Regions from separate parts of the Streptomyces sp. HUAS 31 genome, predicted to be linked through region 2. Evidence: riboswitches for the same ligand, from Rfam matches in the RefSeq annotation. Region 2 holds a riboswitch; the other holds the start of a gene.
The links. Region 2 has a riboswitch for cyclic di-AMP ahead of PGH47_RS05345 (C40 family peptidase). Riboswitches for the same ligand answer to the same signal wherever they lie in the genome.
Positions count from the first base shown of each region.

Region 1 (15,120 bases), 4.3 Mb from region 2:
GGGTGGGCTTGTCGTGGTGCGGTTCGGCGCTTGGCGCCGGTGCCCCGGCCCCGCCCGGCGTCGGCGTTGGGTCGGCGCTCGGCGGAGGGGCGGGCAGCGCGGGCCGCTCCGTCGCAGGCGCCACGGCGATGGCCTGTGCGGCGGGCGGACCGGTGCGTACGGGCTCGGCGGTGAAGCGGCTGGAGCCGTCCTCCTCGACCAGCAGCGGGACGACGTAGCCGATGCGCTCGTCGTGGACGGTGGCGTGCACGGGGTGGCCGCCGGCGCGGGCGATGCGCTGGAGGTGGGCCAGGACTACGTGCTGGATCTCCTCGCCCGGGGCCGCCATGACGGGGACGCCGCCGATGGACGCGCCGCCCGCGCCCGGACCGGCGACGGGGACGTGCACATCGATCGGCGCGGCCACCTGGGCCGCGGCGGCGTGTTTCTGTTCCCGCTTCTTCGCGCGGCTCAGTCGAGGCATCGCTTCCCTCACTCGCATGCGTCGGGGAGTGCGCGGACGGCGCGTTCGGGTTCCATGGTGCTCCCTCTCGCCGTCGGGTTCCGCTTCCCCGGCGTCCAGGTCCGGTTGTACAGGTCGGACACGTCGTACACGTAATCTCGAGTCTCTCCGGCCGCGCACGGTACGGACGTCACCGTGACGTCACAGACTCGTTCCAGGAGCTTGTGCCACGTCACAGCGTTCTCATGCCCGGCTCGAAGATCGATGGCGTGACGAGGGAGGAGTACGGGCATGCGGACTGACATGCGCGTGCAGCAGGGCCGGCCGCAGCCGGGGCCGGAGATCTGGATCCGCGGGCCGGTGGCCCTCCCGGAGGAACCTCCGCCCTCCCCCGGCGCCTTCCGACCCCGGCGTTTCTCCTGGGTCGGTGTGTGCGGCGGGGCCGGTGTGTCGACGCTCGCCTCGGTCTACGGCGGCCACGACTGCGGACGCGGCTGGCCCGGCCCCGCCGATCCGCCGTCGATACTGCTCGTGGCCCGCACCCACGCGGCCGGGCTGACCGCCGTGCTGAACGCCTTGGAGGTCTTCCGGCGCGGGGAGGCGCCGCACGGGCTCGACCTCGACGCGGTCGTCCTGGTCGCGGACGCGCCGGGGCGTCTGCCGCGACCGCTCGCCGAGCGGGTCAAGGTGATCGAGTCGGTGATCGACGTCTACCGGGTGCCGTGGGTGCCGGCCTGGCGGCTCGGCGATCTGAGCGGGCAGCCGCCGCGGGAGGCGGACGCGCTGGCGCGGCTCACCGGGCGGGCTCGGTGAGGTCGGGTCGGGTCGTCGGGTCGGGTCGTCGGGTCGGGTCGGGTCGGGTCGGGTCGGGTCGGGTCGGGTCGGGGGAGCGTCGGCCGTCCGTGAGTACTGGTGAACACCTGTCATAGCGCGGAGGCCCACTCCGTCGCCCGGACAATCACTGCATGACGCGTACACCTGACCACCGCGACGCGGACCCCTCTCCCGCCACGCCCGCCTCCCTCTCGGCCGAGGAGATCGCCTCCGCCGTGCGTTCGCGGACCCTGCGCGCGGTCGACGTCGTCGCGGAGGCCCTCGACCGCGTCGAGCGGGCCGACCCGGTCCTGTCCGCCTTCATCGAGGTGTGGGCCGACGACGCCCTTCGGCGGGCCGGTGAGGTGGACGCGCGGGTCGAGGCGGGTGAGCGGTTGCCGCTGGCCGGCGTACCGATCGGGGTCAAGGGGCGGCGGGGGCTCGGGACGGCGGGCCCGTTGCTCGAAGCGGGATGTGTCGCGGTGGGGGCGACGTCGGTTCCGGGGCCGGGAACCGTCTGGCAGACCTGGGGACTCGGCCGGCACGGCCCCACGGTCAACCCCTGGCGCCACGACCGCACACCCGGCGGCTCCTCGGCCGGTTCCGCGGTGGCGGTGGCGGCGGGCCTTGTGCCGCTCGCGACCGGGAACGACGGTGCCGGCTCGGTACGGATCCCGGCGGCGTGGTGCGGCGTCGTCGGACTCAAGGTCGGTAACGGGCGACTGCCGTCGAGCGACCGCACCGGGCTCATGGTGCCGGGGGTGCTGACACGACGGGTGGGGGATGCGGCGGCGTACTGGCGGGTGATGTCAGGCAACGCCACGACAGCGGGGGCCGGGGCCAGCGCTGCATCCGGGTCCATGTCCGTATCCGTATCCGTGTCCGTATCCGCCTCTGCCTCTGCCTCTGCCTCTGCCTCCGGCGATCGGCCGACCGCCGTATGGTCCCCCGACCTCGGCTTCGACTCTCCCGACCCGGACGTCGTCGTCGTCGCCCACACCGCCGCCCTCCGGCTCGCCGAGGCCGGGGCGCTACGGCTGACGCGCCCGCGCACCCCCCTCCGCCTCCACGACCCGGCTCCGGCATGGCTGGCCCTGCGGACGCCCGGCGCGGGGCCCACCGCCGAGGTCCATCGCATCCGGGCCGCGAACGACAGTCGGCTGGCCGACCTCTTCGCCGGCACCCGGCTGCTGCTGACGCCCACCGCGCCCACCCCGCCGCACGGTCACGAGGGTCCAGGCGAGCGCTACTCCACCGCGCTCACCTGGGCGTTCAACCTGAGCGGGCATCCGGCGATCAGCATCCCTGCGGGGTTCGGGCCGGACGGCTGCCCCGTCGGACTCCAACTGGTGGCGGCGCACGGCGAAGAGGAACTGCTGCTCGAAGTCGCCGGCGTAGCCGAGGGCCACCTCGGGCCCTGGTGAGCACAGCGCCCTCCTGGATCCCCATGCCCCTGGATCCCTCAGGATCCCCCTGGACATCTAAATGCGTACGCATATAATGCACATGCGATTAGTTGTCGTACGCCGACCATCCGGCCCCCTGTGAAGGCCGACTGTTTGGGGGAACCATGACCCGCCGCTTCCTGTTCGTCCTCGGCAGCAGCCGTTCCGACGGCAACACCGAGCTCCTGGCCCGCAGGGCCGCCGAGCAGCTGCCCGAGGGTGTCGAGCAGCAGTGGATCGACCTGGCCGCGCATCCGTTGCCCGACTTCGAGGACCTGCGGCACGACAGCGACCATGTGCGCCCGACCCGGGGCAACGTGGCGCTGCTGCTCGACGCCACGCTCGCGGCGACGGACGTCGTGATCGTCTCGCCGCTGTACTGGTACTCGGTGTCCGCCCACGTCAAGCGCTACCTCGACTACTGGTCGGGCTGGCTGCGCACCCCCGGCGTGGACTTCAAGGCGACCATGGCCGGACGCACCCTGTGGGGGGTCACGGCGCTCGCGCACGAGGAGCAGGAGGTCGCCGACCCGCTGGTCGGGACGCTCAGCAACTCCGCCGCGTACCTGAGGATGCGCTTCGGCGGAGTGCTGCTCGGCAACGGCAGCAAGCCCGGTGACGTGCTCGGCGACGCCGAGGCCCTGGCCCGCGCGAAGACGTTCTTCGCGCAGGACGCGCCGCTCGCGCGGTTCCCGTACGAGACCGACTGAGCGCTACGCCGTGATGTCCTACGCCATGATCTCCTACGCCGTAATGCCCTACGCCGTGATGTCCTTCGCTGTGAATCTCGCCCACGCCGCCGAGCCGAACACCGCCGCGTAGAGGCCCTGGAGACCGAGGTTCTTCACCAGGTCGTCCCAGTAGACGGGCTCGCGCATGAGGTCGGCGAAGGACAGCCAGTAGTGCGAGAAGAAGTACGGCTGGAGCGCGTGGAGCTGGGGGATCTGGTCGAGGATCTGCACGGTGATCAGCAGGCCCACCGTCGTCGCCATCGCCGCGATGCCGCTGTTGGTCAGCGTCGAGACGAACAGACCGAGCGCCGCCACGCCGATCAGTGACGCGGCGACGACCAGGGCGATCAGCAGGGCTCTGGCCAGGCCCTCGCCGAAGCTGATCCGGGTGCCGGAGATGGTCGTCAGATCGCCGAGCGGGAAAAGCAACGCGCCGACCGTGAGCGCCGAGACCGCGACCACCAGGGTGGCCACCAGGCAGAACGTCATCGTGGTCGCGTACTTGGTGAGCAGCAGGCGGGTGCGGCCGGCGGGGGCGACGAGGAGATAGCGGAGGGTGCCGGCGTTCGCCTCGCCCGCGATCGCGTCGCCCGCGATGACGCCGATCGCCATCGGCAGGAAGAAGGGGAGCGTCGCGGCGAGTGCCGTGAAGACCAGGAACAGGCCGTTGTTGGTGATCTGGGAGATGAACGCCGGACCGCCACCGCCCTCGGGTCCACCGCCCGCGGACGAGCCGTCGCCGGTCTCGATCTTCACGGCGATACCGACCAGGATCGGCACGGCCGCCAGGACGGCGAGCAGCGCGAGGGTGCGCCAGCGCCGGAAGGTCGTGACGAGTTCGCTGCGGAAGAGACCGAAGGTCCACAGGGGGCTGGGCTTCCGGTCCGCTCCGATCGCGCCGCCCTGCTCGACGACGTCAGCCCGCGACATCGAACCCCTCCCCCGTCAGTGCCACGAACGCGTCCTCCAGGGAGGCCCGTTCGACGCCGAAGCCGCGGACGCGGACCCCGGCCCTCACCAGCGCCGCGTTGACGTCCGCGAGATCACGGTCCGGGGGCTCGGCGGTCACCCGGTCGTCGGTGATGACGACATCGCCGGCACCCTGCTCCTTGAGCACCCGGGCCGCGTCCCCGGTGTCGGGGGTGGTCACGACGAGCCGGCCGCGTGTCCCCGCCGCCAGCTCCGCCACCGCGCCCTGGGTGATCAGCCTTCCCTGGGCCATCACGGCGGCGTGGGTGCAGACCTGCTCGATCTCGTCGAGGAGGTGGGAGGAGAGGAAGACGGTCGTGCCGTCGGAGGCCAGCTCCCGGATCAGCGAACGGATTTCGCGCATGCCCTGCGGGTCGAGGCCGTTGGTCGGCTCGTCGAGGACGAGGAGCCTGCGCGGCTGGAGCAGCGCGGCCGCGAGCCCGAGCCGCTGCTTCATGCCGAGCGAGTACGCCTTGGCCTTCTTGCCGGCGGCGGCCGTCAGGCCCACCCGGTCCAGCGCGGCCGTGACGCGGGCGCGCCGGGTGCGGGGATCGGCGGTGGGGTCGGCGGCGTCGTAGCGCAGAAGGTTGTCGCGGCCGGAGAGGAAGCCGTACAGAGCGGGTCCCTCGATGAGCGCGCCGACGTGCGGCAGCACGGCGCGCGCGGCCCGGGGCATGGGCTGCCCGAGCACGCGCGCGGTACCGGAGGTGGGCTCGATCAGGCCCATCAGCATGCGGATGGTGGTGGTCTTGCCCGAGCCGTTCGGACCGAGGAAGCCGAAGACACTGCCCGCCGGGACGGATAGATCGAGACCGTCCACGGCGAGCTGTCCACCGCGGTAGCGCTTGGTGAGGCCGTGGGTGGCAATCACGGCACTGCCATCGCCGGGCGCCTCGGACCGACCGCCGTCACCGGGCGCCGCGGGCCGACCGGCGCGCGCGGCCTCGTCGGCCTGCCGACTCCGGTCGGCCTCGGCGGCCTGCCGGCTCCGGTCGGCCTCGGCCGTCTTCCCGGCGGGCGGTTCCTCCATCGGCGCCTCGGGCTCCTCGGTTCGTGGTGCGGGTGGGGCGGTCGGCGGTGGGCTACTTGCCCGAGTCGGCCGCCTTCACGAGCGCGTCCTTGGTGACGGCGCCGACGTAGACCTTGCCGTCGTCCGTGACAAGGGCGTTGATCAGGCGCGTCTTGAAGACGGTGCCCGAGCCGAACTTACCGGTGACCTTGTCGCCCAGGGAGTCCAGGAAGCCACCCATGTCGCCGCCGATGTCGCTGCCGGACGGCACGCCCTCGCCGCCGGTGTCGAAGACGGCCACGGAGTTCCAGCCCTCGCCGATGACCTCGGGGCCGCCCTCGGCGCCCTTGCCCAGCGCGCCTCCGGTGAGCGGACCGCCGAACTCCTTCTCGAGGCCCTTGCCCAGCTCGTCCTCGGACTTGGCGCCGCCGTGCTCGCGGGCCGCCTTGTCCAGCTCGCCCTCCTCGGTGACCGTCGCACCCTTGGGCGGGGTGAAGTCGAAGGTGGAGGCGGCGGGCTTGGCGAAGCTGACCTGGGTGAAGCCGGCGTCGATCACGGCCGCGCCGCCGCTCGACGGGGTCAGCGTGAACTTCAGCGGCATGCCGGTCTCGGCGTCCACGGCCACGCTGATCGCGCCGACCGTGCTCCCGGACTGCTTCGGCTTGATGACCAGTCGGTAGGCGTCCCGGCCCGCGACCTGCGCGGTGCCGTCGACGGTGACGGACGTGGTGTCGTCGACCGCCTTCAGGGCCTCCTCGGTGAACTCCTTCGGCGTGGCGGGGACCTCTTCGGACTTGCCCTTGCCCTTGTCCGCCTGCGCCTCGTCGGCGGTGCCGTGGAAGACCTCGTTGGACTTGCTGTCGTAGCCCCAGATGTCCTTGCCGTTGTGGATGAGGCTGTACTCGGAGGCGTTCTCCAGCAGGGAGAGCTTCTGCTTGTCGTCGCCGTCCACGGCGAGGCGCAGGGTGTGCGTGCCGGACGCCAGCTCGGTCAGCTTGGCCGAGGGGTCGGCGGACGATCCGTCACCCGAGCCGGAGGCCATGGCGCCGGAGGCGAAGCCGGCCCCCAGTCCGCCGAGGTCGGGCAGACCCAGGTCGGTGGTGATCTTGAAGGTGCCGGACAGCTGCTCCACGTCCGACTTCGCGATCTTCTCGATGAGTTGCTGCGCGGTGACGTCCGGCAGATCGGGGTCGCCGGAGTCGGCGATCGCCGGGACGAGCCCGATGGTCGCCGCCGCGATTCCCACGACCGCGACCGGAACGACGTACCGCGCGGCCTTGCGACGCCCCGCGCGCAGGTCGTCGGCCTCCCCTGCGGTCGTGCTGTCCTCGGATTCGTACGGTGCCATGTGTGCCTTACCTCCGTCGTCGGCGGCGGCTGTCCGTCTCGTTCCCTCGCTCGCGAGTCCTGTGACCCCGCACTCGCCCACCCCGTAGCCGCCATTCTCACCCGAATCGGTGAGGAGTGGTGTTTTCCGTGGTCTCCATCTGACCAAATCGGCCAGGGAGATTCGTCAGCCTCCGGAGCCAACTCCGTGTACACCTGCGGTATGACACACGGAGGCGGCGCCTCCCCCGACCCGTAGGGGTCGACGGGGAGAACGCCGCCGGGTGCGCGCCGCGCCGGACGGTCGTTCAGGCCGCCGCGGCCGCCGATCAGCCGTTGATGAACACGTAGTCCGCCTTGTACGGCACACCGACGATCGTGCCGGGCGTGCAGGAGCCGGCCGGTGCCACGCCGCCGACGGTGTTCAGCCGCAGGATCTCGGCGGTGTCGGCCAGCAGGCCGTGGTGCCTGCCGGACTGAGTGGCCTTCAGGTCGAGCTCGGGGATGTTCTTCTCGCCGTTCGGGGTCCGGGAGATGACGGCCCCCGTCACCGCGCTGCCGTCCCGTGCGATCCACTGCGGCGTACCGGAGTTGGGTGCCACGAAGGAGTGCGCGATACGGCCGCCGAGCACGGCGCCGACGTCCCGCTGGGCGAACGCGTACCCGCCGCCCTCGGCCGGCTTGCACTCGTAGATCTGCTTGCCCTTGACGACGGACGCCTGGAAGTTGTCGAGCGCGTCGCGGAAGTCGAACCCGGCGACGGTGACCTTGTGGAGCTGCCCCCGTACCGCGCCGCCCGGGAACTCGGCCGTGTGGAGGTTGGCGTAGAAGGAACTCGGGTCGTTCTTGAGGGCGTTGAGCAGGGCGGGGTCCTTCACCTCGACGGTGCCGGTGACGCTGTGCCCCTTGCTCTTGCCGAGCAGGCCGCCGAAGTCGACCTTGATGCCGCCGTTGGTGCCCCTGGCACCCTGGTGGATGTGGAGGGCGGTCGGCCGGCCGGTGCCGCGCCAGGTGACGGCGACGGACACCTTGTCGCCCTTGACCTTCACGAACTCCAGAGCGGCGCCGTCCTTGTCCCCGACGGCGGGCCCGCCCTCGACGGGCACCTCGTTGGCCCCGCGGAGGGAGGCCGCGAGGACCGTGCCCCCGCTGCCGCCGATGCCCCCGGCGGTCCCGCTCTGGTTCACGATCCCCTGCGTGTCGCTTCCGGCGTGGCCCGCGTGGTCGGCGCGGTCACCTCCGGCGGCGAAGGCGGGAATCACCGCGGCGGCGACACCACCGGCGGCGGCCACCGCGACGGCGGTGACGATCAGGCTGTTACGGCGCTTCGAGAACGTCGTCTTCATGCCCATGATTCTGTTTTCTCCCCGTAATGCAGCTGACGCCCCCTGCGTCAGCTTCTGGGCATTCATACGGAGCGGATCTTAGTTTGGACTCAGTCCAGACATGTGACGTGCGTCACGCACTGAGTCGGGGTGGCCGATCCTCAGCCCGCCCGGTGCACCACCGCGTCGCACAGCTCCATCAGCGCGGCCTTCGCGTCCATGTCCGGCAGCGGCGCCAGCGCGGCCCGCGCCTCCTCCGCGTACCTGACGGTGTCCCGTCGCGCCTGCTCCAGCGCCGGGTGCTCGCGGAGCCCGGCAAGCGCCTCCGCCAGCCGCGCGTCGTCGCTCAGGTCGGACTCCAGCAGCTCACACAGGGCGATGTCCTCGGCCAGCCCCAGCCGCGCGGCGCGCTCCTGGAGCCGCAGCACCGGCATGGTCGCAATGCCCTCGCGCAGATCCGTGCCCGGCGTCTTGCCGGACTCGTGCGAGTCGCTCGCGATGTCCAGCACGTCGTCCGCCAGCTGGAAGGCGACGCCCAGCCGCTCCCCGTACTGGGTCAGCACGTCGACAACCGTCTCGTCGGCGCCCGACATCATCGCCCCGAACCGGCACGAGACCGCCACCAGCGACCCGGTCTTCCCGCTGAGCACGTCCAGATAGTGCTCCACGGGGTCACGCCCGTCCTGCGGCCCCGCCGTCTCCAGGATCTGCCCGGTGACCAGCCGCTCGAACGCCTCGGCCTGCACCCGGACCGCCTCGGGCCCGAGGTCGGCGAGGATGTGCGAGGCCCGCGCGAAGAGGAAGTCGCCGGTCAGTACGGCGACGGAGTTCCCCCAGCGGGCGTTCGCGCTGTCGACCCCGCGCCGCACGGCCGCCTCGTCCATCACGTCGTCGTGGTACAGCGTCGCCAGATGGGTGAGCTCGACGACGACGGCCGAGGGGACGACCCCCGGCGCGTACGGGTCCCCGAACTGGGCCGCGAGCATCACGAGCAGCGGCCGGAACCGCTTCCCACCCGCCCGCACCAGATGCTGGGCGGCCTCGGTGATGAAGGGGACCTCACTCTTGGTGGCTTCGAGCAATCCCTCCTCGACAGCCGCCAATCCGGCCTGGACATCGGCTTCCAGAGCCTGGTCCCGCACGCTCAGCCCGAACGGCCCGACGACGGTCACGAGGGGTCTCCTGTCTGCTGGTGTCCACTGGCTGTTACACGGTTTGTCGATAGGTCGCTGCCATCACTCAAGTCAGCGTATCCGGTCAGGTTTCGATCACCGCTGCCGCCCACCCGTCCACCACGGGCGGTATCGGATCACGGCCGGTATGTTTTTGATCACCTGATAAGGCCGGATATCGATCGACTTATACGGAAGTAGCGACCCGTGTCCCGAACCGGCCCCGCCGCCGCCTCGGCCGTCCCGGCCGCCCTCACCCACCTGACCTCCCTCGTCGACGGCCGGCTCACCGATCACACCCCCGTCGGCCCGACGGGGGACTGCCATGACAACGACTCGCACCGCACGCGAGGTTCCACCCTCAGGGTCGACATGCGCACCCGGAAGCGTTGGCCATGGCGCGACAGAACTCCCCTTGTGCGCAAGCACGTTGGACGGAACAAAGATCATCGCGAGGCGGTCCCCACGCAGGGCGAAGGAGTGCTTTTCCGTCTGACACGGGAAAAACGGACTCCACGGACAGCCGGATAAAGGCGAGTTGGAGCCATTGCCCGATTTGCCGCTCTTGCGCCTGCCAGTGAGTTGGGTCACTCACGCCCGTCGACACGCCCCTCCTGCGACGCCTCTTCCCGCCTTGCACCGAAAGCAAGTTGAGGGTTAACAACCGCAAAGGATCAAGTGCCCCATTCACCTCAGACCAAGGTCAAACTGCACTACAGGTGACGACGACACTTGTTCCGGGCATGTGCTCTCGCATACGTTCCCGCTCGTCGGGCGGACGCCTAATCCTGCCGCCGCCCGAGTCATCCACCCACGCAACTCACAAACGCACGGCAGGAGCGGGGGACCCAGGTAAGCCGCCGGATCGGACGCCTTCATGGCGCGCCGGCCCGGCTAGGGGTGAAGTCGCGCTGCCGCACGGTGGCCCGGCCGGGCATCTCCCGCCCGAACCCGACAGCTCACCTCGCAGGCGTCGGAGAGGAACAGCGCCATGCCCCGAGGCAAGCACCGCCGCCCCCGCACCACCCCGCTCACCCGCCGTGCCGTCATCGCCGGAACCGGCACCGCCGCTCTCGCCCTCCCCCTCCTGGGCGCGACCACCGCAACCGCCGCCGAGCCCGCCACGGCGAAGGTCGGCTCCGTCGCGTACACCACCAAGAAGGGCGACACGCTCTACGGCATCGCCGACCGCTACGACGCCCAGGGCGGCTGGAAGCAGCTCTACAAGGACAACCGCAAGGCCATCGGCGACAACCCCCGGCTGATCCACCCCGGCACCGACCTGAAGGTCCGGGCGACCAAGAAGGTCAGCACGCCGAGCAGGACGGCCTCCAAGGCCGCCGCGCCCGCCAAGAAGTCCTCCGTCGCCCAGGCCACCCAGTCCTCCGTGAAGACGTTCCCGGACAACCTCGACGGCTGGATCCGCAACGCCCTGGACATCATGGGACAGAACGGAATCCCCGGTTCGTACGAGGGCATTCACCGCAACATCATGCGTGAGTCGTCCGGCAACCCGCTGGCCATCAACAACTGGGACTCCAACGCCGTGGCCGGCACCCCGTCCAAGGGCCTCCTCCAGGTCATCGACCCGACCTTCGCGGCCTACCACGTGCCGGGGACCGTGTACGACCCCTACGACCCGGTCGCGAACATCGTGGCCGCGTGCAACTACGCGGCCGACCGCTACGGCTCGATCGACAACGTGAACGGGCCCTACTAGGAGCAGCGGCCCCACTAGGAGCGGCTGGCCACCCATCGGCGCATATCGCCCCTTACCGGGCGATATGCGCCAGGGTGTCCGCGAACAGTCTCTCCAGGACGACGGCGATGCCGTCGTCCTCGTTCGAGGCCGTGATCTCGTCGGCGACCGCCTTGAGTTCGGGGTGCGCATTGGCCATCGCGACCCCACGGGCGGCCCAGTCGAACATGGGGATGTCGTTGGGCATGTCCCCGAAGGCGATCGTCTCGCGCGGACCGAGGCCCAGATGCTCGGCGGCGAGCGCGAGTCCGGTCGCCTTGGTGATGCCGCATGGCTGGAGTTCGACGGTGCCGGGCCCCGACATGGTGACCGTCGCCAGCGAACCGACCACCGCACGCGCCGTCGCCGCCAACTCGTCGTCCGACAGAGTCGGGTGGCGCAGCAGCACCTTGCTGATCGGCTCGCACCACAGGTCCTCGCGGCGCCTGACGCGTACGGCGGGCAGCGTGGGGTGCGGCATCAGATACCCCGGCTCGATGAGCGTGAGCCCGTCGACGCCGTCCTGGTCGACGGCCGCGTACACCTGCCCCACCTCGGCCTCGATCTTGCCGAGCGCGGTCTCCGCCAGCTCCCGGTCCAGCGTCACGGACCACAGCAGACGATCCGCGCCGGCGTCGTACAGCTGCGCGCCCTGCCCGCACACCGCGAGCCCCGTACTGCCCAGGATGTCGAGCAGCGGCCGCACTCTGGGCGCCGGCCGCCCCGTGACGACGAGGTGTTGAGCACCGGCCGCCACCACCCGCCCGAGCGCGTCGAGGGTCCGGTCGGACAGCGTGTCGTCACCGCGGAGCAGCGTCCCGTCCAGGTCAGTGGCGATGAGTGAATATGCGATGGGTGGGGCCATGATCAGAGAATACGGACAGGAAGCCCCATCGACTCGACCTGAACCGGACGGCTGCTGGGTTCACATGTGTTGACACCTGTTCCGGTTCCATTTGTGCTATTGCGCGCACAACTGCCTTCCTGCCTCTGTGATTTCACTCCGACGTGGCCGCGCCGTAGGCCCGGGGCGCCGCCGGGGGCGACGAGCCGCCGTGCCACCGGTCCCCGCGACGCGGGTTTTCGCACTGCCCAAGGCAGGCGGCTCACACGTAACGTGTGGCCCGACCGACCACATGGCATACGGAGCGTATGAGAGTGAGGCAGCACCCCATGCCCCCCTTCGATCTCCCCGAGGGCGACCCCTTCGGCACGCACAACCTTCCGTACGGTGTCTTCTCCCTCCCCGGCTCGGACTCCGCACGACGGGTCGGCGTCCGGCTCGGCGATCACGTCCTCGACGCGGGCAGGGCCGCCCAGGCCCTCGGCTCGCCCTACGCCCCGCTGCTCGCCCAGGACTCCCTGAACCCGCTGCTCGCCGCCGGCCGCACCACCTGGTCGGACGTACGGCGCGCACTGACGGCATGGGTGACCGTGCCCGCGCACCAGGAGGTCGTCCGCGACCTCTTCCACCCTCTGTCCTCGGTGACCCTGCACCTCCCCTTCGAGGTCGCCGACTACGTCGACTTCTACGCCTCCGAGAACCACGCCCGGAACGTCGGCCAGATCTTCCGCCCCGACGCCGAGGACTCCCTCACCCCCAACTGGAAGCACCTGCCGATCGGTTACCACGGCCGCTCCGGCACCGTGGTCGTGTCCGGCACGGATGTCGTACGCCCGTCGGGCCAGCGCAAGGCCCCCACCGATCCGGCGCCGGTCTTCGGCCCGTCGATCCGGCTCGACATCGAGGCCGAGGTCGGCTTCGTGGTCGGCAAGCCGTCGCGGATGGGCGAGCCGGTGGCGCTGGGCGACTACCGGGAGCACGTCTTCGGCCTGTGCCTGCTCAACGACTGGTCGGCACGCGACATCCAGGCCTGGGAATACGTCCCCCTCGGCCCCTTCCTCGGCAAGTCCTTCACCACGTCGGTGTCGGCGTGGATCACCCCGCTGGACGCCCTGGACGACGCGCGGGTGGCACCGCCACGGCGCACCCACCCCCTGCTGCCGTACCTGGACGACTCCGGCTCCGAGACCGAACCCGGCGGCTACGACCTGCGTATCTCGGTGGCCGTCAACGGCCACGTGATCTCCGAGCCGCCCTTCTCCAGCATGTACTGGACCGCCGCCCAGCAGCTCGCCCATATGACGGTGAACGGCGCCTCGCTGCGCACCGGCGACCTGTACGGCTCCGGCACGGTCAGCGGCCCGACTGAAGGCGAGCGCGGCTCACTGCTGGAGCTGACCTGGAACGGCCGCGACCCGCTCGAACTTCCCGACGGCAAGCGGACGTTCCTGGAGGACGGCGACGTGGTGACACTGTCCGCCTGGGCACCGGGGCCCGGCGGGGTCCGGGTGGGACTGGGCGAGGTCACGGGGCGCATCGCGGCGGGGTGACGGCGAGGCGGGGAGGGCGGCCCGGACCGGGAGCGAGGCCGGCACCGGAAGGGCAGCCCGGACCGGGAGCGGGGCCGGCACCGGGACGGCGGCCGGTGTCGGGGCCGAAGCCGACGTCGGGGTCCACTCGCCTGTCGAGGTCGGGGCCAACTCGCTGATTCCGCAAGGCGTTTCGCGTCCGCGGCGACGGCACCGGCGCCCCGGCCGGACGGTCGTCCGGGCCGCGCATTCGGCGCGTCCTTCCCCCTGACTCCGTCGACCGTCACCGGCATACTGACTGGCGGTGGGATGCGAGCCGTGTCCGGCGTTCGCGGCCCACCGCCACGCACGGCCGCCCGCTCATCTTCCTGTCCAGGATCCGGAGACCAAGGCATGACCGTCTGCATGCTCCTGTTGAGCATCGTCGCCCTGACGGCCGCCGTACCCGTCCCCCGAGCACTGACCCGGGCCAACTGGCCCGAACGGGAACCCGTGGTCGCGCTCTGGGTGTGGCAGTGCCTGGTCGCCACGGTCCTGCTGTGCTGTCTGACGGCGCTGTCCCTGGGCACGGCCGCCGTCTTCGGCACCGTGCGCGCCCAGCTCTTCGCTCCGGCTCCGCCGTCGGTGACGGAGGCGTACGACCTCTCGGCCGCGCCCGCCTGGGCCGCCGCCCTGACCCTGCTGCTGGCCTGCGGTGCCGCCTGGACGACCGCGATGCTGGCCCGCGAGACCGTCGAGGCCCGCCGCAGGCGTGGCGTGGCCAGGGCCCACCTGCGCGAACGCGCCCCCGACCTGCCCGCGGGCCTGGGCTCGGCGCGCGGTCCGCTGCTGGTGCTGGAGGACGAGTACCCGGACGCCTGGTGGATGCCGGGCAGCCCGGCCCAGCTCATCGTCACCACCGGTGCCCTGCACCGCCTGACCGACCACCAGCTCGACGCCGTCCTCACCCACGAACGGGGCCATGCCCGCGCCCGCCACGACTGGCTGCTGCACCTCTCCACCGCGCTCGCCACCGGATTCCCCCGCATCCCGTTGTTCGCCCACTTCTGCGACCAGACCCACCGCCTGGTCGAACTGGCCGCCGACGACACGGCGTCCCGCCGCTGCGGTCACCTGACGACGGCCCTGGCCCTGATCGAGCTCAACCAGCACCGGGGCGTCCTGTCCTGCGCGTCCACCCACCGCCTCCTGGGCGAACGCGTCGACCGCCTCCTCCAGCCCCCGCCCCGTCTGGGCCGCCGCGACCGCGCGCTCACGACGACGCTGGCGGCGCTGATCCCCCTGCTCCCACTGTTGATCACGTTCGCACCCGGGCTGACGGCACTGACGTGACCGGGGTGCCGGACCATCGAGTCCCCGACCCTCCCTAGGCCCAGTCCTCCGGCTCCGGCTCCATCTCCATCTCGGGCCAGTCGTCCATCCCGTGCCCCGCCGCAGGAGCCGCGCTGGACGCCGCCCCTGAACCGGCCCCAGCCCCGGCCCCGGGCTCACCCCGCTCCGAGACCAGCACCTCGAGCACGCCCTCGCCGTACGTGGCCAGCTTCTTCTCGCCGACCCCGCTGATGCTCCCCAGCTCCCGCACGGAGGCGGGCCACACGGTCACGATCTCCCGCAGTGTGGCGTCATGGAAGATGACGTACGCCGGGACCCCCTGCTCCCGGGCCTGCTCGGCACGCCAGGCACGCAGCGCCTCGAAGGCCGGCACCAGCTCCTGAGGCAGTTCGGCCGCCGCGGCCTTCGCCTTCTTCTCCCCGCGCGCGCCGGAACCCGACCCCGA
Region 1 is NZ_CP116353.1:5,579,686-5,594,805, reverse strand. Features, by position in the region: gene PGH47_RS25030 (tetratricopeptide repeat protein) at 1-463, opposite strand, end outside; gene PGH47_RS25025 (DUF6668 family protein) at 734-1,255, shown strand; gene PGH47_RS25020 (amidase) at 1,408-2,679, shown strand; gene PGH47_RS25015 (flavodoxin family protein) at 2,826-3,410, shown strand; gene PGH47_RS25010 (ABC transporter permease) at 3,459-4,361, opposite strand; gene PGH47_RS25005 (ABC transporter ATP-binding protein) at 4,348-5,430, opposite strand; gene PGH47_RS25000 (LolA family protein) at 5,483-6,757, opposite strand; gene PGH47_RS24995 (CHRD domain-containing protein) at 7,065-8,081, opposite strand; gene PGH47_RS24990 (polyprenyl synthetase family protein) at 8,222-9,232, opposite strand; cyclic di-AMP (ydaO/yuaA leader) riboswitch at 10,050-10,218, shown strand; gene PGH47_RS24985 (LysM peptidoglycan-binding domain-containing protein) at 10,224-10,952, shown strand; gene PGH47_RS24980 (HAD family hydrolase) at 11,005-11,835, opposite strand; gene fahA (fumarylacetoacetase) at 12,144-13,364, shown strand; gene PGH47_RS24970 (M56 family metallopeptidase) at 13,737-14,675, shown strand; gene recQ (DNA helicase RecQ) at 14,710-15,120, opposite strand, start outside.
Region 1: linked by a shared signal. The riboswitch ahead of PGH47_RS24985 (LysM peptidoglycan-binding domain-containing protein) and the one ahead of PGH47_RS05345 (C40 family peptidase) in region 2 are both predicted to bind cyclic di-AMP.

Region 2 (15,120 bases):
TATCCCTGTCTCGGGCACCGGGACGAAGGCACCAAGAGATGGCAGAGGGAGTCGTGCCGGACGGGTGCGCGATCGGCCCCCGCGGGTCGACGGCGACGGCTGCGCACACCGCATCAGTTCCCCCGTCAGACCCCGGACTTGTCGGCCGTCCGGGCCAAGCAATGCGCTTGTGACTCCTGATGCTCAAGTGCTCAATCCACCTTGATGCGTGGGAAGTTGACGGAACAAGGCACCTTCCGGCCACCGCACGAGGGGGTTTGGTGAAGGCGGCCTCCCGGCATCCGCACACCATGCCTGCGCGCCCCGGCCAGGTGGTTCACAGATCCTGCACAGCGGGTCCCGCGACGGGACGCCGACCGGGGTCCGGCGCACGCCGGAGGCCCCTCGCTCCCGCCGTTCGGCTGGTCGCACGTACGTGCGACCTCCCCGAGTCGCACACATCCCTCCTTGGCCGGTTTTCCGGGGGTGACGCGATCCGGCCCGTCAACCTCGCCTCCAGGGGCCGCCCCTTACCGCGCCCACCCGGATACGCACCGTGTCCGCCGCGCCGGTGACGGGGCGCCATAAGGTGACCCCCGACCGCGGGACGTGAGGGGTGAGGGCGTGGGCTCGGACGGTTCGGCAGCCGTGTTGGTGACCGGCGGCAGCGGGTTCGTCGGCAGTCATCTGGTGCACCGGCTCCTGGAGCGCGGTCACAGCGTCCACGCCACCGTGCGCAGCACGGCCGCGACGGCCAAGGTGCGGCCGCTGCGGGAGATGCAGGACGCGCACCCCGGCCGGCTGTCCCTGTTCGAGGCGGACCTGTTGACCGAGGGCGCCTTCGACGAGGCGATGACCGGCTGCCGGACGGTGTTCCATGTGGCGTCGCCGTTCCGCATGCCGGAGAAGATCAAGGACGGCCGACGGGAGATGGTGGACCCGGCCCTGCTCGGCACCCGCAATGTGCTGGCGGCCGTCGAGCGGACGCCCACGGTCGAGCGGCTCGTGCTCACCTCCACCGTGGGCACGATCTTCGGGGACTACGCGGACGTCCTGAAGATGGACGACGGGGTGCTCTCGGAGCGGTACTTCAACACCACCAGCACGGTGGAGAACAACCCGTACCACTACGCCAAGACGGTCGCGGAGCGCGCCGCCCGGGACGCGGAGTCGGCCCAGGCCCGCTGGCGCCTGGTGTCGGTCAACCCCGGCCTGATCCTGGGCCCTTCCCTGACACCGGCTTCCGAGTCGGGCAGCCTGTTCCTGCTCCAGGAGCTGTTCAAGGGCTACTTCTTCTACGGCGCCCCGGACTTCAGCTTCACCACGGCGGACGTGCGTGATGTGGCCGACGCGCACATCGCGGCCGCCGAGAACCCGGACGCCGAGGGCCGCTACATCGTCGCCGCCGAGACCATGACGTCGTTCCACGAGATGTCCCGCATCCTGCGGACCCGCCACCCCCGCGACCTCCGGCTACCGCGCACCGCGCTCCCGCACTGGCCGGTACGGATCCTCGGCCCCGCCTTCGGCCTGACGCAGGATTACATCCGAAAACACCTCGGCATCCGGTTCCGCGTCGACAACAGCCGCAGCGTGAACGAACTGGGCATCGGCTACCGCCCGATCGAGCAGACGGTGCTGGATCACTACGAAGCGTGGCGGCACCGACGCACCGCGAAGTGAACTGGGCCGCCGCTCCTCACAAGCGTCGTAGGTCACAAATACGTATCGGACATTTAACGCCTCAACCTTCACGGGAGGCGCACAAGTTGGCTAGGTTACGGATCAGGCCGCACGACGACCTCCGGCGAACCCCGCCGGGACGCGCGGCCTCCGCCGAGTCCGGTGCGCTCAAAGAGGTTCACCGGAGCCGGGGACCCAACCGAACTTGGGGTGAATCGGCCGACTGCCCTTCGGGGCACAGGCCGTAGGGCACACCTTCCGGAGCGAACCGCCCGAACCCGTCAGCTAACTCGGTAGGCGGTTTACGGAAGGAGTACGTCGCCCATGGCGCCGGAAGGCACCGCGCGGCCGGGGGCTCTCAGCCTGCCCGGCATGCGCAACTCCGCACTCGCGTCGGCGGCCCTCACCTCGGTGGCGCTGCTCGGCCAGACGGCGGGCGCCGCTCCCTCGTCCTCGGACGAGGCACCCAGCCGTGAGGAAGTCAGCCGCCGGATCACCTCCCTGTACGACCGGGCCGAGACCGACTCGGGAACCTTCAACGCCACCCGCGCCTCGTCGACCGGGCCGCGCAAGCGGGGCCCCGGGCCGGGGAGCGCCGGGATCCGGGCGAGCGAGGGCAATCACAGCGACCCCGCGCTGGACAACGTCAGCCGGCAGTGGTTCGATGCGGCGCGCGCAAAGCTCGGTCCGACCGTGCCGGCCGCCCTGCCCCGCGACCGGACGCCGGACCGTCCCGTCGAGCGCAGGCCCGCGCGTGCGATGCAGGACCTCTCCCCGGCACGTGAGTCGACGGGGCGCGCGCCGCTCGCGCTGCCGGCCGCGCCGGCAAGGGAGTTGACGTCCGGTCGCGGCACCGGGGCGGCTCCGCTCGCCGAGCTGACCGCCGGTCCCGTCGCCGCTCTCCCGGCCGCGCCCTCGACCTCGGCGGACCTCCGGGCCACCCAGGTCATGCCGGCCGTCCTCGCCCTGCCGGCGGGGACCGGCACGGCTTCCGCAGCCGTCCCGGCCGTCGACGCCGCTGCCGATCCGCAGACGCGGGACTCGCTGCGGACGACCAAGGAGCAGAACCGGCGCAAGCTCGACCGGGCCCGCGAGCTGCTGTCCAGGTACGCCACGGTACAGAGCGCCGCCCCTGCGGCGATCGCAGCGCTGCCCGCCTCCGGCACCTGGGGCACCACGCAGGCCCAGCCCTCCGCGGAGGACCGGTGGCAGGCCCTGCAAGCGCAGTCGGCCGCCGACCTCACCACCGTCCCGCCAGGCGCTTCGGCCCGGCCGCCGGCCGCCCCGGCGACCGACTCCCTCACGACCACCGTCACGGACCCCTACCTCGGCACCCTGACCACAGCCGCGACACCGGCCACCGTCACGGACCCGTACCTCGGAACCGTCACCACGGCCACGCCGCAGACCGCTGCCCCGGACACCATCACGGACCCGTATCTCGGCACCCTCACGGTCGCGCCGTCGCCCGCTCCGGCGGACGTCACGGCGGCCACCGCCACCACCGCCCTCACATCGACGGCATCGCACGACACCCGCGCCACCCGGGCCCTGGAGTTCGCCCGCGCCCAGGTGGGCAAGCCCTGCGTCTGGGGCACGACCGGCCCCGAGGCGTTCGACGGTCCGGGTCTCACCCAGGCCGCCTGGAGGGCCGCCGGCATCACGCTCCCGCGCACGGCCCCGGAGCAGGCGACGGCGGGACAGGGTGTCGACCTGACCCGGCTCGAACTCGGTGACCTGGTCCTCTTCCACGCCGGGCACGTCGGGATCTACTCCGGGAACGGCATGATGATCCACGCCCCGGGACCCGGAGTACTCATACGCGAGGAGTCGATCCAGTACGCCGGAGAGGCCGCGATCCACAGTGCGATACGGCCCGCCTGAGCCGTAGGCCGCCCCGGCCACCACACCGCCACCACCCCGTCTCGTCGAGGCGGGGTGGTGCTGTGTCCCCCGTGGGATCCGCCCTTGGGTATTTCCCGCGCGAGCTCCAGCAGCCGGCGCAGCACGTCGACCTCGTGCACGGCTGTGTCGAGGGCGGCCATCTCGGAGGTGTACGACGGCCGTCCGCTACTGGAAGCGGATGTTCAGGCGGCCTTGAGCGTGAGCGGCAGGGCGCCGAAGCCGCTGAGGAAGTTGGAGTGGACGGGCCTCGCGGGACCCGTCTGCTCCATCTCCGCGACGAGGTCGCGCAGCCCGGCCAGTACGGCACCGAGCTCCGCGCGGGCGAGATGGGCGCCGAGGCAGAAGTGGGGGCCGTAGGCGAAGGTGACGTGCTTGTTGGGGGTGCGGTCCAGCCGCAGCTCGCCCGGGACGTCGAAGGCCAGCTCGTCGTGGTTGGCGGAGGCGTTCCAGACGGTGACGATGTCGCCGGCCCGCACCGGGTGGCCGCCGATCTCGGTGTCGGTGGTCGCGGTGCGCCCGGCGTGCAGTGCCGGCGTCGTCCAGCGCAGGATCTCCTCGACGGCGGTGCCGATGGGAGCGTCGCCGCGTTTGAGGGCCTGCCACTGGCCGGGGTGCTCCAGCAGGGCGAGGGCGGCGCCGACCATGGACAGCCGCGCCGTCTCGTCGCCGCCGAGGATCAGGCTGTAGCAGTTCAGCATGATCTCGTCGTCGTCGAGCGGCAGTCCGTTCACCTCGCTGCCGGCGAGCAGGGCGATGACGTCCGAGTGTCCGCCCTCGCGCCGGTCGCGGGCGAGTTCGGCGAAGTAGAGCAGGATCTCGTTCCTGGCGATCCAGGCGTCCGCCGGTGTGCTGTCTGCGTCGTGCGAGCCCAGTGCGGCGGAGGTCAGGCTCAGCACATGGGTCCGGTCGTGGTCGGGCACGCCCAGCAGGTCGCAGATCGCGGCGAGGGGTATGCGGGCCGCCACGTCGGCGGCGAAGTCGCAGCCGCCCGTGTCCAGCGCCTCCTCCAGCAGCCGCTTCACCGTGCGCCGCACACTCGCGACGATCGGCTCAAGCGCCCTCGGCGAGAACGCCGACATCAGCACACGGCGCAGTCCGGCGTGCTTCTCCCCGTCGGTGACGGGGAGCATGCGCCCGGCCGCGGTGTCGCCGCCGGCGAGCAGGGTCTCCAGGACGTTGCCGCCCTCGGAGGTGAAGCGGGCGCTGTCGCGGTAGACGGCGGTGACGTCGGCGTGCCGGGTCACCACCCAGAAGGCGCGGGCGGTGTCGGTGGCGGGGTTCAGGTGGACCGGCCGGCGCCGTCGCAGGTGGCGCCACACCGCCGACAGGTCGGTCTCGGCGTGCAGCCGCGGATCGGCCAGGTCCAGCGTGCCGAGTTCTTCCGGCGCGATCGTCCGCCGCGTGGTCATCGCGTTCCTCCCGTGGTCCGCCGGTGCGTCGGTCCCGGTGCGCCCATGGCCCGCGGCGGGCTGCCGGGCGCACGTCGGACCGGTGCTCCTCAACGTAGTCCAGGGACTCAACGGCCTTCGCCGGCGCGGCGGTCCGACCTGCGCTGGGACAGCCACAGGGCGACCTCCTCCGCGATCGGCTGCCCGGTCTCCAGCTCCACGAAGCCGAACTGGCCGCCCTGGTTGCACTCCAGGAACCACCAGATGCCGTCCCCGTCCTCAGCGAAGTCGAAGGCGGCGTACGCCAGTCCGGCGAGGGTGACGTACTCGTGCACCGACTTGCCGATGCGGTCGGGGACCGGAACCGGCTCCCAGGCGTGCCCGGTCTCGCCGTAGCGGCCGTCGACCTGGCCGGGTTCGGCCGTCTTGCGCGCGGCGAACAGCCGGTTGCCGACGCAGGTCAGCCGGATGTCGGCGCGCTTGTGCACATACCGCTGGAGCAGCGCGGGCCCGGCCGCGACGGCGGTGAAGTCCGCGTCGGGGCCGATCAGGGTGGTGGGCAGGGTCAGCACGGGGTCGCCGGGCGGCGGACCCGAAGCGGACTTCACCACCACCTCCCGGTGTTCCTCGACGAACTCCCGTGCCAGGCGGGGTGCCGTGGTGAAGACGGTCGGCGGCACCGCGAAGCCGCTCACGTGGGCGACCCTCAGCTGCCAGGGCTTGAGCCGGGCCTGGTCGGCGTTGCGGGGGTGGTTCATCCACCGTGCGGCGGCGGAGTGGAGCATCCCGTACAGCGCCTGCCGGGTCTCGGCGGTCAGCCACGGCGAGGGGTTGGCGGCGTGTGCGGCCGGCTCGCCGGGCCTGCGCACCCAGATGGAGCGCAGGCCGCCCATGCTGAGCACATGCCCGTTGACCGACAGATGACCGTCGAAGTCGCCGTGGGCGTAGTCGGCGGCCAGCACCGCCTTGCCCGGCAGGTCGGCGGGGTCCAGTCGCAGCACGGGCGTCCCCGTCGCGTACAGTCTCGCCACCACCATGTCGGCGGTCACGTCCTCCTCGGACGTCAGGATCAGAACCGTCATGCGCGGCCGGTTCGTCAGTCGTCGAAGTGGGTCGCGGACCCGGCGGTGGACGTCGTCGTGCCGACCGCGAGCAGGAGGTCCGGGTCACTGACGGCGGGGCGGCCGTCGGGCAGCATGTTCAGTTGCCGGGCCGGGTCGAAGTGGTACGGCGTCACCGCCTGAGCGATCCCGCCGGGAAACGCGTACTTGAGGGTGAACGGTTGCACTTTAAACCTCCACTGGTGGCGTTGTCTGAATTACCGTCCCTTACGCACTGCTTGCGTAATGAATTCATCACTTTCGGCCACACCGGGGTGAAGGTCATCACATTGCGCCGCCGCGACTCCGGGCGTATGGACGGCAGTTGAGCACCATCGGGCACATGCGACGGCCGGACCGCTCGCCCCCTGGAACGGTCCGGCCGTGTCACGGCTTTCAGCGGAAGGCGCGCTTGTCCGCGTGCAGCGGGGCCGAGAGCCGGATGGTGATGAGCTCGTTGTCGTCGGCCTTGCCGGCCGTACGGCCCGAGGAGAACGGGAAGTTGTTGTCGTTGAGGACCGCGAGCGTGCGGTCGTCGACGAGGTTCACGTCCTCGATCGTCTGGAACGGGAAGCGGAAGGTCTCCCCGAAGCCGCCGAGCCCCTTGGGGTTCGCGATGTCCAGCAGGTCTGCGACCAGGGTCTTGTCCATCAGGCCGTCGCCGTCGCGGTCGCGGGTGTCGGCCAGGTAGATGCGCTTGAACTTGGCCGTGTCGCCCTGCCCGCCGTCGCGCTCGATGACCAGGAACCGGTGCCGGTCGACGGCGATGGCGTCGCCGATGGCGTTCGCGGTCGACTCCAGGCGGTAGACGTACCGCTTGCCGGTGTACTTGCCCCGGCGCAGATCGAACTCGCTGAACCGCAGTTCACCGGGGGTGTCACCGGTGACCGTGCCCTCCAGGAGCGGGTAGAGGTGACGGCCGTCCACGGAGCGGACGAGGCCCTCGAAGCCCTTGCTGCTCGCTATGTTCGGCTGGGCGCCGTTCAGATACGGGTTCTCCGGCGCCCGCACGCCATCGAGGGCGATCGGGGCCTGGAGCAGACGGCCCTTGGCGGAGAAGTGCAGCAGCCAGGGGCCGAACTCGTCGCCGATCCAGTACGTGCCGTCGGGCATCCGCTGGATCGACTCGACGTCGAAGTCGGCGCCGGTGAGCACCCGGTCGGCCCGCGTCAGCGGGAACGGCACATGGCGGTCCGGGTCGCTCAGGTCGAAGCCGCCGAGCACCTTGACCGTGCCGCCGCGCAGGTCGGGCTCGATGCGGTGGACGCGCAGCAGGAAGTCGGCGCTGTTGCCCTTGTTGCCGTAGCCGTTGTCCGACAGCACGTCGAAGGTGCCGTCACGCCGGTTCACGACACCGCTGAAGCCCTGCACCGGCTGGTGCGCGAAAGGCGCCGCGATCCCGTTGAAAGGGCCCGCGCCGATGGCGGCGCCGGACGGCTCGCTGCCCGGCACGAACGTCTCGGCCGGCAGCGAGGCGAAGCCGGTCAGAGTGGCCCGGCCGAAGTCGGCTCCGCCCGGGTGGGCCGCCGCGGGGACCGCGAGGGCGGCGGTCAGCACCGCGGCACTGACCATGATCGAGATTCTTCTCATGGCGCGCACATTAAGAGCGCCGGGTGACGGGTGTGCCAACGAAAGACGTCCAGTCCGAACCTCAGGACGGCGGCACCCCGCCACCCCGGAGGCGCTCCAGGTCGGAGGGACGGACCTGGATGACGAACAGGGCGATCACCGCTGCGACCGCCGTGAAGATCGCGGCCGCGATGAAGGCGGCGGAGACGCCCGAAGTGAGGATCTCGTCGGCGTACTGCGCCGGGAGCTGCCCGGTGCGTTCGAAGCGCAGTCGTTCCACCGGGGTCGCCTGGGAGAGGAAGGCCGGGATCTGTTTGTCGGCCTCGTTGTTGCTGGCCGTACCGAACGTCGTGACCAGGATGGACAGCCCGAGGGAACCGCCCACCTGCTGGGTGGCGTTGAGCAGCCCGGAGGCGGCGCCGGTCTCCGCGACCGTCACGTTGGACAGCGCCATCAGGGTCAGGGAGACGAACTCCATGCCCATGCCCAGGCTGAAGACGAGCATCGGGCCGAGGATGCTGCCGAGGTAGGTGGAGTCGACGTCGGTCAGGGTCAGCCAGCCCAGCCCCGCGGCGGCCAGGATCGCGCCGGTCACCATGAACGGCTTGGGCCCGTACTTCGGCAGGAGTTGGGAGGCGAGCCCCGCGCCCACCGCGATCACCGCGCTCACCGGGAGGAAGGCGAGACCGGCCTGGAGCGGGCTGAAGTTCAGCACGTCCTGCACGAAGAGCGTGAGGAAGAAGAACATGCCGAAGATCGCGGCGGCCAGGCTCAGCATGATGCCGTACGTGCCCGCACGGTTGCGGTCGGCGAACATGTGCAGGGGTGTGATCGGCTGTCTGGAGCGCTGCTCGACCAGCACGAACAGGATCAGGAAGACGACGGCGGCCCCGAACGAGCCCAGGGTGAGCGGGTCCCGCCAGCCGTCCTGCGCGGCCCGGATGAACCCGTACACCAGCAGCACCATGCCGATGGTGGAGGTCATCGCGCCCGCTATGTCGAAGTGCCCGGGGTGACGCTCGGACTCGCGGATGTAGCGCGGGGTGGCGAGCACGATGAGCAGCCCGATGGGCACGTTGACGAACAGCACCCAGCGCCAGTTCAGCCACTCGACCAGGATGCCGCCCATCAGCAGCCCGATCGCGCCGCCGCCCGCGGAGACCGCGGCGAACACCCCGAACGCCCGGTTGCGTTCCGGTCCCTCGCGGAACGTCGTGCTGATCAGGGCGAGGGAGGTCGGGGACGCGATGGCGCCGCCGACTCCCTGGAGGGCGCGGGCGGCGAGGAGTTGCCAGGAGTTCTGGGACAGTCCGCCGAGCAGCGAGGCGAGGACGAACAGCAGGACGCCGAAGACGAACACCCGTCGTCTGCCGAGGATGTCGCCCATCCTGCCGCCGAGCAGCAGCAGTCCGCCGAAGGTGAGCGTGTAGGCGTTCACCACCCAGGACAGGCTGGTCGTCGAGAAGTCGAGGGAGCGCTGGATGTCCGGCAGGGCGATGTTCACGATGGTGATGTCGAGCACCACCATCAGCTGACAGGAGGCGATGACCAGCAGCGCCATACCGCTGCCGCGGCCATCACTCCGCTCCGTCTCCTGCGGGGTGGGCCGCGCTTCGGGGGTCGGCTCCGGGTTGCTCATCGCATCGCGCCGTGGACGGGGGTTCGGTGGTCGGATCCCGCCACCATTCGACCGTACGCCGGTGCCGGACGGGCCTCCAGTCGATCAACTCGGCCCGTGCTCGCGGGCGTGGTCAGCGGCCTGCGCGGATCAGTCCCGTGAGATAGCGCCACAGCGACGAGCGCTGCCGGGCGGACCGGTCCGGCAGCACCGGCTCGGCAGCCGCCGGCTCCGGCGCCGGCGGAAGGGCCGGGGTCCGTCCGGGCGCGGCCCCCGGGACGAGTTCGTACCGTACGGGCAGCGAGCGCAGGCCGCGCATGAACGGCGAGGAACGCCACGGCAGTTGATCGGCCGGGAGCGCGAGCTCCAGATCGGAGAACCGCTCGAAGAGCCGGCCCACGCCGACGGCGGCGACCGTCGAGGCGAGCTCCCGGGCCGGGCACTGACGGGGGCCCGCGCCCCAGGACAGGTGCGCCCGGGTGCTGATCGTGCTGCCGGACGCGACATGGTCGGCGAACAGCGGGTCGGCGTGCGCGGCGGCGGCGGACACCCACACCGGATCGCCCGCGCGGATCGTGTAGTTGCCGAGCGGGGTGTCCTCGGCGGCGAAGCGCGGGACGAAGTTCACCAGCGGTGGCTTGCGCATGACGACCCGGTTCATGGTCTCCCGGATCATCCCGGCCGACAGGCTCGCCCGGACGCCGCCGCCGTCACCCGAGATGACCTCGACGACGGTGTTGGACATGAGGATGCCGACGTGGTCGGAGACCATGCCGAGCAGCATGAACAGCTCGCGGGCCAGCTCGTCGAGCGAGAGCCCGGGGTGTGCGGCGAGCAGGTGGGAGGGGAAGTCGTCGCCGGGCTTCTCCAGCTTCACGGCGGCCAGTTCGGCGAGGGTGGCCAGCAGCCGTTCCAGGGCGGGCTCGGCGTCCGGTCCCGCGTCCAGTACCCGCCACATGTCCATCAGGGCGTCGTCGCCCTGCGACCCGGGGAAGCCCAGCAGATGGCTGGCCACCATCAGGGGCAGTGGCCGGGAGAACTGCGCGGACAGGTCCGCGACGCCGGTGCCACCGCCCTGTCCGACGAGGGTGATCAACTCGTCGGCGTAGGCGGTGACGGCGGCCTTGAGCCGCTTGGCCTGCGGGCGGCCGGGGTCCTGGAACGGCTTGAGCGCCGCGTCCCACGCCGTGCGCAGCGAGCCGTATCCGGGGCCGCCCTGGATCAGTACGTGGTTGACCTCGAGGGACGGTCCGAGCGGCCAGTCGGAGGGCACTTCGCCGTCGGTGCGGGCCCGCCAGTTCTCCAGGCCCTTGGGCCAGCCCCCGTCGTCCTGGAGGACCTTCAGGGCCTCGCGGTAGCCGAGGACCAGCCACGCGGGCACGCCCAGCAGGTCGACCGGTGCGACGGGGCCGTGCTGCTGCCTGAGCCGCTCGTACACGAGCGAGGGGCGTGTCTCGTAGTCGCGGGTCAGCAGGGGTTCGGGGGCCAACTCCTCCAGGCGCGTGCCCTCGACGCCCACGGACGCACCCTCGCCCAACTGCGATTCCATCGCCCTGCCGCCCTCCGACACTCCCCGCACCGGCGCACTACCAGTGAGTAGCCGAACACCCGTGGGGACCCTACCCCAGGCGGCGACGCCGGGTGAACGAAGGGGCGGCGGACGTCAGCCGGTGGCCGGCGGGATGTTCTGGTTGGCGTGGAAGAAGTTGTCCGGGTCGTAGGTGTGCTTGATCGCCGCCAGCCTGTCGTAGTGGCCGCGGTAGGTCGCGCGGACGCGGTCCGTGCTCTCGCCCTCGCCGATGAAGTTGATGTAGGAACCGCCCATCGAGTAGGGGTGCAGATCGGTCCAGTAGTCGACGCTCCACTGCTTGATCGCCTCGGCGTTGGCGGGATCCGGGTCGACGCCGGCGATCACCGCGGACCAGACGGCGTCCCGGTAGGCCCAGGCCGTGTCGTCCGCGCCGAGCTGATGGGCGGCGCCGTCCACGGGATACAGGTGCATCAGGGACAGGTCGCTGGGAAGATTCTCGCCGTACTTGTGGTGGACGTCGATCGAGGCGTCGGTGACCCCGTCGAAGAAGTCGCCGCGCCAGTACCACTGGTAGCCCTTCGGGATCAGCTCGTCGAACATGCCCTGGAGGGCGGGGTAGGGCATGGGCGTGGCGAAGTGGAAGGCGGGCGGCGCCGGTTCGGTCACCGGGGCGAGCGCCCGTTCCATGCTGTCGTCCGTCAGGTCGCCGGTGTAGCACCAGATGACGCCGCACATCTTCTGCCCGTGGATCGACTCGGGGAACGGCGGTCCCGGCGGGATGGTGAACAGGGTGAAGAAGCCGTTGAGGTCCTGTGGCGCGGCGGGCAGGAACTCCCGGTACCAGCGCAGCACTTCGGGGGTGCCGTCGACCGGCCACACGGTGGCCGCGACGCCGACGGTGTCGACCGGGTGCAGCCGGAAGGTGAACGAGGTGACGACGCCGAAGTTCCCGCCGCCGCCGCGCAGCGCCCAGAGCAGGTCGGGGTGCTCGTCCTCGGTCGCGGTGACGAAGGTTCCGTCGGCGAGGACCACGTCGGCTGACAACAGGCTGTCGATGGTGAGGCCGTACCTGCGGGTCAGGTGGCCGTGGCCGCCGCCGAGTGTGAGGCCGCCGACGCCCGTCATCGAGATGATGCCGGTCGGCACGGCCAGACCGAAGGTGTGACTCGCGTGGTCGAGGTCGCCCAGCTGGGCGCCGCCGGCGACCTGGGCGGTGCCGGTGGCCGGGTCCACGCGCACCCCGCGCATGGTGGAAAGGTCGAGGACGAGCGCGTCGTCGACCATGCACAGACCGGGTCCGCTGTGGCCGCCGCCGCGCACCGCGAGTTCGACGCCGGTGTCCCTGGCGGCGGCGATCACGGTCCGTACGTCCGCGACGTCCACGCACTGCGCGATGGCCGCGGGACGCCGGTCGATCATGGCGTTGTAGAGCGCGCGTGCCTCGTCGTAGCCCGGGTCCTGCGCCGTGATCACGGGTCCCCGCAGCCCCTCGCGCAGACCTTCCAGTGCTGTTCCGTTGATGCCGCCCATGGCCGGGCTCCCCTGTGTCAGGACGCTGAGCCGCGGACGGATGACGGCGCCTGACGTCCGGGCGGGCTGCGGGGGCGTGGTGCGCGGATCCGTTCGCACCTCGTGTCGATGTATCGATGTTCTGATGTACCGATGTGTCGATACGCGGCAGGACGGAACCGCCCCGCCGTGTCCCAGTCTTCACCCCTCGGTGGGTGCCCGCACGTCGGAGGCGCGGCCCGGGCCCGGCGTCAGACCGACTCCTCGGCGGACTTCGCCCCCTGATCGCGCAGCCAGGTCACGAGCGTGTGGTGACCCTCGCGGTGGGCGGCGTCCAGTGCGGTCAGCCGGTCGTAACCGATCCAGTTGACGTCACCGCCCCGTCGCAGCAGGTAGTCGGCGATGCCCTGCTGCCCGCCGTGGCAGGCGCACCACAGCGCGGCGGTGACGTCCTCGGCGCCGGGACGGTCGGTGTCGGAGGCGAAACGGGCGGCGACGCGGTCGGCTTCGCCGAGGGCGGCTGCCTGCCACATGGTGGTGCGGGCGCCGCGCTCCAGCAGACGCCGCGCGCAGTTCCACTGTCCGAAGGCGACCGCGTCGGCGAGCGGTGTGCCGTCGCCGATGACGCCGCCGTCGGCCTCGATGTCCGCGCCGAGGTCGAGCAGGGCGTCCAGGACGGGCACGTCGTCGCAGCTGGCGGCCCAGTGCAGCGGGGTCTCGCGGTGCGCGCCGGTGAATCGGGCGTTCACGTCCGCACCGGCGGCGACCAGCGCGCCGACGGTCCGGGGCCCGTCGGGCAGGTGACCGGGCCAGTCGGTGGCGATGTGCAGCAGGGTCCGTGTCGTGCGCATGTTGCCCACCCGGGCCGTGGCCAGCCCCGGGTGCGCGGTCAGCAGGTCCGAAAGCGCCGCCGCGTTCCCGGTCCGGATCGCCTCCGTGACGGCCTGGGCCAGCGGTGCGTTCGTGTCGATCAGCATCTGGTCACCTCCCGGATCCCCACCTGGATAACACGGCGCACTGACAACGCCCGGCGCCCGCCCCTGCCCCACCGGCCCCGCACCCCTGTCTGTTACGCTCCCGGGGCCTTCCGCGGGGGAAGTCCGGTGAGAATCCGGCGCTGACCCGCAACGGTGTGCGCGTGGACCCCCGTGGTCGTCGTGCGAGCCCGATCGCCCGTGGTTGGTGCGACCCGTTGACTGCTCGCCGCGGACTGCGAGAGGGGACCCCGCGCGACCGGCACGGTCGTCCGGGCCGGCTCCTGCTCGATGTTCACAGGCGGCCCCAGGCGAAGGACCGCCCGCCCGTGCACCGAAGTCCGCCACGGATATCCCGTTCGGGATCCGGTACGGCCCGTCCTCCCGTCCTGCCGCTCGTCCTCGGGCTGACGCTGCTGCTGCTCGTGTCGCTGGTGTGCGGCGTGGGGCTGGGGGCCGCCGGGATCGGATGGACGGACGTCTTCCGGCTGCTCGGGGCCGGGCTGACGGGCGGGACCCTGGACGCCCGGGATGCCGCCGCGTACACCATCGTCTGGGAGATCCGGCTGCCGCGTGTCGTGCTCGGCGCGGTCGTCGGGGCCGGGCTCGCGGCCGTCGGTGTCGCGGTGCAGGCGATGGTGCGCAACGCGCTCGCCGATCCGTTCGTGCTGGGCATCTCCTCCGGCGCCGCGGTGGGCGCCAACGCCGTGATCCTGCTGGGTGTGTTCGCGGGTCTGGGGGTCTGGGCGCTGTCCCTGTCCGCCTTCGCGTCGGCGCTCGCGGCGACCGCGCTGGTGTACGCCATGGCCCGGTCTCCGCACGGGCTCACCCCGCTGCGGCTGATCCTGACCGGGACGGCGCTGGCGTACGGCTTCGAGGCCGTCACCACCGTCATGGTGTTCGGCGCGGCCCGGGGTGAGGCGGCCCGGTCGGCGATCATGTGGCTGCTCGGGAGCCTGGGCGGCGCGACCTGGGCCCAGGTGCCGCTCGCTGCGGTGACCGTGGCGGCCGGGTGGGCGTGGCTGCGGCTGCGGGCCGAGTCGCTCAACGCGCTCGCCATGGGGGACGAGACGTCCGCCGCGCTCGGCGTCCAACCCGCCCGGCTGCGCCGGGAGTTGTTCCTCGTCACCGCCGCCGTGACCGGGACGGTGGTCGCGGTCAGCGGGGCCATCGGGTTCGTGGGGCTGATGGTGCCGCACGTCGTCCGGATGCTGGTGGGCGCCGATCACCGGCGGGTGCTGGCCGTGGCGCCGCTCGCCGGGGCGGTGCTGCTGGTGTGGGCGGACCTGCTGTCCCGGCTCCTGCTCGCGCCCGCCGAACTGCCCGTCGGCGTGATCACGGCCGTCGTCGGGGTGCCCGCGTTCGTGCTGCTGATGCGGCGCGGCGGCTACGCGTTCGGAGGCCGGTGACCATGCGGCTCGACATCGAGGGCGTCACGGTCGAGGCGGCCGGGTCCCGGCTGGTCGACGACATCCGACTCGCCGTGGACAGCGGGGCGTTCGTCGGTCTCGTCGGCCCGAACGGCAGCGGCAAATCGACGCTGCTGCGCTGTGTGTACCGGGCGCTGCGGCCGGCCGCGGGCGTGGTGCGGCTCGACGGCGACGACGTGCACGCCATGCCGCCCAGGGACACGGCCCGGGTGCTGGCCGCGCTGCCGCAGGAGTCGTCGGCCGAGTTCGACTTCACCGTCGCCGAGGTCGTGGCCATGGGGCGGCTGCCGCACCCGGGCCGTACCGCCGCCTCCGACAGGGAGATCTGCGCCGCCGCGATGGAGCGCACCGGCGTCGGGCACCTTGCCGGGCGCGGGTTCCTCGCCCTGTCCGGGGGCGAGAAGCAGCGCGTGCTCATCGCGCGGGCGCTCGCC
Region 2 is NZ_CP116353.1:1,254,812-1,269,931, forward strand. Features, by position in the region: gene PGH47_RS05340 (NAD-dependent epimerase/dehydratase family protein) at 604-1,662, shown strand; cyclic di-AMP (ydaO/yuaA leader) riboswitch at 1,804-1,978, shown strand; gene PGH47_RS05345 (C40 family peptidase) at 1,987-3,546, shown strand; gene PGH47_RS05350 (cytochrome P450) at 3,750-4,976, opposite strand; gene PGH47_RS05355 (MvdC/MvdD family ATP grasp protein) at 5,084-6,037, opposite strand; gene tgmA (putative ATP-grasp-modified RiPP) at 6,052-6,243, opposite strand; gene PGH47_RS05365 (esterase-like activity of phytase family protein) at 6,452-7,645, opposite strand; gene PGH47_RS05370 (MFS transporter) at 7,707-9,185, opposite strand; gene PGH47_RS05375 (cytochrome P450) at 9,376-10,791, opposite strand; gene PGH47_RS05380 (FAD-binding oxidoreductase) at 10,906-12,303, opposite strand; gene PGH47_RS05385 (ankyrin repeat domain-containing protein) at 12,534-13,259, opposite strand; gene PGH47_RS05390 (FecCD family ABC transporter permease) at 13,586-14,665, shown strand; gene PGH47_RS05395 (ABC transporter ATP-binding protein) at 14,668-15,120, shown strand, end outside.